Regions from separate parts of the Streptomyces sp. NPDC043908 genome, predicted to be linked through region 1. Evidence: predicted binding sites of a transcription regulator. Region 1 holds the regulator's gene; the other holds the start of a gene.
What was found. The regulator HspR, encoded in region 1, represses chaperone genes until heat shock. The targets are predictions, from matches to a motif close to TTGAGNNNNNNNNNCTCAA.

Region 1 (3,402 bases):
GCAGCTCGCGCCGGGAGTCGCGCGAGCGCAGCATGTCCAGGCAGACGCGGCCCACGACGGTGGTGAGCCAGCCGCCGAGGTTCTTCACACAGCCCGCGTCGGTGCGGCTGAGGCGCAGCCAGGCCTCCTGGACGGCGTCGTCCGCCTCGTTGAGGTTGCCGAGTATCCGGTAGGCGACGGCCCGCAGATGGGTGCGGTTGGCCTCGAACCGCTCGGCCAGCCGTTCGCGCTCGTCCACGTTCACGGTCACGTTGTTCCCCTGCCTCACCCGTAGAGGTGACACCGACTGTATCCGCTGACCCGCCCGGCGGGTACGGCGATCCGGCTCTCAACCCCGTTACGGAACCGGCCATTTGAGGGAGGCACCATGGCCGCACCACCCGCGACACCCGCCCCCGGCGCCCCTCGCGCCGACGCGGCCCGCGCCCAGCGCCTGGAGGCGTCCGGCCGCTCCTGGGCCTTCGAGCTGGGCGGCGAGCTCTTCGAACTGCCCGGCGAACTCACCCGCGCTACGGCCCGCGCCCTGCGCGCCCTGGGCGGTGACGACCTGGGCGCCTCGCTCGAACTCCTCCTCGGCGGGGCCCAGTCGGCCCGGCTGCGCCGCCACCGCCCCTCACCGCACGACATCGAGGCGGTCCTCGCCTCCTGGGGCCGCGACACCGGGCTCGGCCTGGGGGAAGGCTGCGCCTCGGCGTGTACGTGGAGGACAACGCCGAGGCGCTGGAAGCCGCGCTCCTGCGCCACTACGGCGTGGACCTCCTGGACTGGCACCGCGGCCGGCTCTCCTCCCGCCGGCTCGTGGTCCTGATCCGCCATCTACCGAAGGAGCCCTCATGGTGAACACCGGCCAGGCCGAAGGAGTCGCGATCGAATTGGAACGGCTGCGGCGCGCGGTGGAGGTCGGGTTCGCCACCACGCGGGGCGACCTGGCACTGCTGCTCCAGCGCGCCGACCAGACCGACAAGACGCTGGGAGAACACGACGACCGTCTGGACGCCCTGGAGCGCGGGCGCTGGCCGCTGCCCGCGATCGCCGCCCTGACCTCGTGCGCGGCCCTCGCGGTGAGCCTCTGGCAGGGCACGGGCCATTGACCGGCGGCCACCGGTGGAAGGCCCCGGGCCGCACGCCGGGGCCGCGCCCCGGATGCCGCGCGCGGGCCGCACTCCGCGCCGGGTCCCGCGCGCCCACGCGAAAGGGCCCGCCGCCCCCTCGTGGGGACCGCGGGCCCTCTCGTTCGTTCGTCGAGCCACCGGTGTCGCGTCCGGGCGGTGGACCGCGCTAGTGCGTGTCCTTCGGCCTCTTGGGCCGCCAGACCACCAGGGCGCCGGTCGGCTGCACGTCCTGGTACGGCACCAGGTCGCGCCGGTACGACGCGTGGACCTGGGCCTCGCGCTGCCGCATGGCGGCCGCCGCCCCGTCCACCGCGGCCGAGAGCTCGGCGACGCGCTGCTGGAGCGCGGCCACCTGGTTCTCCAGCTCGATGATGCGCTTGATACCGGCCAGGTTGATGCCCTCGTCCTGCGACAACTGCTGCACCGTACGGAGCAGTTCGATGTCGCGGGCCGAGTAGCGCCGGCCGCGCCCGGCCGTGCGGTCGGGCGAGACCAGGCCGAGGCGGTCGTACTGGCGCAGGGTCTGCGGGTGCAGACCGGAGAGCTGAGCGGCGACCGAGATGACGTACACCGGCGATTCATCGGTCAGTTCGAACGGATTGCGTCGTCGGCCGTCCATCTCATGCTCCCTTCGCGGCCTGGAACAGTTCTGCCCGCGGATCCTCGTCCGCGGTCGCCTCGCGGAACGCCTCCAGGGCCTCGCGCGCCTTGTCGCCGAGGTCCTTGGGCACCATGACCTCCACGGTGACCAGCAGGTCCCCGCGCGAGCCGTCCTTGCGGACCGCGCCCTTGCCCCGGGCCCGCATCGTACGGCCGTTGGGCGTGCCCGCGGGGAGCTTCAGGGTGACCGGCGGCCCGCCCAGGGTGGGCACCTTCACCTCGCCGCCGAGCGCCGCCTCCGCGAAGGAGACCGGCACGGTGACGGTGAGGTTGTCGTCCTTGCGGCCGAAGACCGGGTGGCTGTCCACGTGGACGACCACGTACAGGTCGCCCGCGGGGCCACCGCGCTCGCCCGCCGCGCCCTTGCCGCGCAGCCGGATCCGCTGGCCGTCGAAGACGCCCGCCGGAATCCTGACCTGCATGGTCCGCGAGGACTTGGCGCGGCCGCTGCCCTTGCAGACCTCGCAGGGGTTCTCCGCGATCAGACCGCGGCCCTTGCAGTCCACACACGGGTCGGTCAGCGAGAAGCCGCCGCCGGTGCCGCGCGAGACCTGTCCGGTGCCGACGCACGTCGGGCACACCCGGGGCGTGCCGTTCTTGTCGCCGGTGCCCGAACAGGCCTTGCAGGGAGCCTGGCTGGAGAGCCGGATCGGGACCGTGGCCCCGTCGACCGCCTCGGTGAAGCTGAGCGTCACCTCGGACTCCAGGTCCTGGCCGCGGCGCGGCTGGGTCCGGGTGCCCGGGCCCGCGCCGCCCCGGTTGAAGAGCCCGCCGAACACGTCGCCGAGCCCGCCGCCGAAGCCGCCGGCCGCCCCGCCGCCCTGGGCGCCCCCGAAGAGGTCGCCCAGGTCGAAGTTGAAGCTGCCGCCGCCGGCGCCGGGACCGGCCCGGAAGCCGCCGTTGCCGAAGAGGGCGCGCGCCTCGTCGTACTCCTTGCGCTTCTTGGGATCACCGAGGATGTCGTTCGCCTCGGAGACCTCCTTGAAGCGCTCCTCCGCCTTGGCGTCGCCCTTGTTGGCGTCCGGGTGGAACTCGCGGGCGAGTTTGCGGTACGCCTTCTTGATCTCGGCCTCGGTGGCGTCCTTGGGGACGCCGAGGACCTTGTAGTAGTCCTTCTCGACGAAGTCCTTCGTGCTCATCGACGTCCCTCCTCCCGGACGACCACTTCACCCATGACCGTCGCGTCAGCCCTCGTCCGGGCCACCGCTCTCCTCTTCGGCCGTGCCGCCGCCGCCTTCCTTGGCCTCCTTGCCCTCCTTCGCCGCGCCCGGCTGGGGCTCGGCGACGGCGACCCGCGCGGGGCGGATCGTACGCTCGCCGATCCGGTACCCGGGCTGGAGGATCGCGACGCAGGTCGTCTCGGTGACGTCCGGCGCGTAGCTGTGCATCAGGGCCTCGTGGACCGTCGGGTCGAAGGGCTCGCCCTCCTTGCCGAACTGCTGGAGGCCCATCTTCGCGGCGACCGTCTCCAGCGACTCGGCCACCGACTTGAAGCCACCGGTCAGCTCGCCGTGCTCACGGGCCCGGCCGATGTCGTCGAGCACGGGCAGCAGCTCGGTCAGGAGGCCGGCGACGGCGATCTCCTTGACCGTGACGCGGTCCCGCTCCACGCGGCGGCGGTAGTTCTGGT
Region 2 (3,402 bases), on a different contig from region 1:
CTGGACATGGCGGACCCGCTGGCCAGTTGGGGCCATCCGACCGCCCTGCTCGTCGGCGTCGTCTGCTGGCCGGTGCTGCGCCGGGCCGCCCGGTCCGGCGGCGGGCCGTCAGCGGTAGCCGACGGGCAGCCGGGCCCGCACGGCCCGTAGCCCCGGGGTCTGGTGCACGTCGTCGGCGAGGACGACGTGTCCCTCGTACGTGAACTGGTACATCAGCGCGTCGGCGATCGGGCGCCCGGTCGGGCGCGGCGGCAGATGCGCGAAGTCCGCGTCCACCAGCGCCTCGCGCAGCTTCGCCAGCTCCTCCCGCGTCAGCGTGCCGGTGGTCTTCTGCCCGTCCCGGCGGGTGGAGGTGTACGAGCCGTCGTCCTTGACCACCAGCTCGTTGTGCACCCCCGCGAACCCGCCGCTCACCACGAGCCGGAGCAACTGCCCCTGCCGGGCGGGCGGCGTGGCCGTGCCCGCCGGGGAGGTGCCCGGAGTCGGGGAGGTCGCCGGCGGCTGGGCGCTCAGGGTCGTGCTCGGCGCCGGGGTGGGCGACTTGGAGGCGCCGTCCGCCGTCGAGTCGCCGGAGTCGCAGGCCGTCGCCGCGAGCAGGGTGGCGAGCAGCAGTGCTCCGGTGGTGGTGGTCCTGCCCATGAGGCTCATGGAGCCGAGGATGCCGGATCGGTGGGAGCGAAGTACAGGCTTGCCATGGGAGAGCGCGTCGTCCAGCCGAGCGATCCGTACAGGTCCCGGCCCTCGGGGGTGCCGACCAGGACGCCCGTGGTGGCCCCCGCGGCGTGGGCGCCGCTCTGGAGCGTGCGCATGACGACGCTGCCCAGGCCCCGGCGGCGGTGCCCGGGCGCCGTCTCGATCTGGTCGGCGACGGCGGTCGCGCCGGTGGGGGCGATCTGGCCGCGGGCGGCGAAGTGGCCGTCCCCGGTGCGCACCAGGACGCGCAGGACGCCGCCGGTGGTCCAGCGGGTGAGGGTGTAGCCGGCCGGGACCGGCACATCGGCCGGGGCCAGCGGCACCGTCATCAGGAAGCCGGGCTGCTCGTACTCCCAGCCGGGGCCGAGCCACGGGCGGACCGTGTCGTCGTCCGCGAAGAGCTTCAGCCAGGTGCCCGGCACGGCCGCCGCGTGGGCCAGCTTGCGCACCGAGGCCTCGTCGGGCTCGGGCATGACGTGCCGGCACACCTGCTTGACCTGGCCGACGTCGATGCTCCACCCCCACGGCTCGGCGACCGGCGCCGCCGCGCCGCGCGAGACCACCCACCCCTTGGTCCAGGCCTCGACGAGCTCCGGTACCGACTCCATGACCGCCCCCTTGCGAACGTACGAGGTGGTAATAGTCCTTTCTGTGATGTGACTCTTACAAGAGGTGATCGCTCAGAGCGAACAGGCCCGGGGGAACATTCCCGGGCTCACATGCATTGAGTCGGCATAGCTCAACTTGACTGCCGAAGGGGAGATCATGGCTCACTCGTCCGCACCGCTCACCCTGCCTGTGCTGCCGCTCGACGACGAGGTCGTGCTGCCCGGGATGGTCGTGCCGCTGGACCTGTCCGACACCGAGGTGCGCGCCGCCGTCGAAGCCGCCCAGGCCGCGGTCCGGGCCGACGGCCCCTCGGCGGGCAAGCCCCGGGTGCTGCTCGTCCCGCGCGTCGACGGGGCCTACGCCGCGACCGGCGTGCTCGGCACCGTGGAGCAGGTCGGCCGGCTCTCCGACGGCGACCCCGGCGCGCTCATCCGCGGCGTGGCCCGGGTGCGCATCGGCGCCGGGACCACCGGCCCCGGCGCCGCCCTGTGGGTCGAGGGCGCCCAGGTCGAGGAGACCGTCCCCGAACCGCTGCCCGGCCAGGTCACCGAACTGGTCAAGGAGTACAAGGCGCTCGCCACCGAGTGGCTCAAGAAGCGCGGCGCCTGGCAGGTCGTCGACCGGGTCCAGCAGATCGAGGGCGTCTCGGCCCTCGCCGACAACTCCGGCTACTCACCCTTCCTCACCACCGCCCAGAAGGTCGAGCTCCTGGAGACCGCCGACCCGGTCGCCCGGCTCAGGCTCGCCACCGAGCAGCTGCGCGAGCACCTCGCCGAGCAGGACGTGGCCGAGGCGATCGCCAAGGACGTCCAGGAGGGCGTGGACAAGCAGCAGCGCGAGTTCCTGCTGCGCCGCCAGCTCGACGCCGTCCGCAAGGAGCTGCGCGAGCTCAACGGCGAGTCCGAGGGCGACGAGTCCGACGACTACCGGGCCCGGGTGGAGGCCGCCGACCTGCCCGAGAAGGTCCGCGAGGCCGCCCTCAAGGAGGTCGAGAAGCTGGAGCGCTCCAGCGACCAGTCCCCCGAGGGCTCCTGGATCCGCACCTGGCTGGACACCGTCCTGGAACTGCCCTGGCAGGAGCGGACGGAGGACGTCTACGACATCGCGGGCGCCCGCGCGGTCCTGGACACCGAGCACGCGGGCCTGGAGGACGTGAAGGAGCGCATCACCGAGTACCTGGCGGTCCGCAAGCGCCGCGCCGACCGGGGCCTGGGCGTGGTCGGCGGCCGGCGCGGGGGCGCGGTGCTCGCCCTCGTCGGCCCGCCCGGTGTCGGAAAGACGAGCGTCGCGGAGAGCGTGGCCCACGCGATGGGCCGCGAGTTCGTCCGCGTCGCCCTCGGCGGCGTCCGGGACGAGGCCGAGATCCGCGGCCACCGGCGTACGTACGTGGGCGCCCTGCCCGGCCGGATCGTACGGGCGGTCAAGGAGGCCGGGTCGATGAACCCGGTGGTGCTGCTCGACGAGATCGACAAGCTCGGCTCCGACTTCCGCGGCGACCCGGCCGCGGCCCTGCTCGAAGTCCTCGACCCGGCGCAGAACCACACCTTCCGCGACCACTACCTGGAGGTCGAGCTCGATCTGAGCGACGTCGTCTTCCTGGCCACGGCGAACGTCCTGGAGGCCATCCCGGAGGCGCTGCTCGACCGGATGGAGCTCGTCCGCCTCGACGGTTACACCGAGGACGAGAAGGTCGTCATCGCCCGCGACCACCTGCTCCCGCGCCAGTTGGAGCGGGCCGGGCTCGACGGCGGCGAGGTCGTCCTGGAGGAGGAGGCCCTGCGCAAGCTGGCGGGGGAGTACACCCGCGAGGCGGGCGTGCGGAACCTGGAGCGCTCGCTCGCCCGGCTGCTGCGCAAGGTCGCGGCCCAGCACGAGACCGGCGAGCGCGAGCTGCCCTTCACGGTCACGCCCGACGACCTGCGCGCGCTGATCGGCCGCCCGCACCACGTCCCCGAGTCCGCCCAGGACCCGGCGGAGCGGCGCACCTCGGTGCCCGGGGTGGCCACCGGCCTCGCCGTGACCGGGGCGGGCGGCGACGTCCTGTTCGTCGAGGCGTCCCTGGCCGACCCGGAGACGGGGGCCGCGGGCCTGACCCTCACC

Region 2: a site for HspR is predicted at 1,418-1,436, ahead of lon (endopeptidase La). Genes of this name have one in related genera too.

The regions. Positions count from the first base shown of each region.
Region 1 covers NZ_JBWKEI010000004.1:248,382-251,783, reverse strand. Annotated here, with positions in the region: gene AC069K_RS11755 (sigma factor) at 1-238, opposite strand, end outside; gene AC069K_RS11750 (hypothetical protein) at 368-808, shown strand; gene AC069K_RS11745 (hypothetical protein) at 834-1,091, shown strand; gene AC069K_RS11740 (heat shock protein transcriptional repressor HspR) at 1,279-1,731, opposite strand; gene dnaJ (molecular chaperone DnaJ) at 1,733-2,911, opposite strand; gene grpE (nucleotide exchange factor GrpE) at 2,957-3,402, opposite strand, start outside.
Region 2 covers NZ_JBWKEI010000002.1:424,194-427,595, reverse strand. Annotated here, with positions in the region: gene AC069K_RS06205 (rhomboid-like protein) at 1-150, shown strand, start outside; gene AC069K_RS06200 (hypothetical protein) at 109-648, opposite strand; gene AC069K_RS06195 (GNAT family N-acetyltransferase) at 645-1,301, opposite strand; gene lon (endopeptidase La) at 1,459-3,402, shown strand, end outside.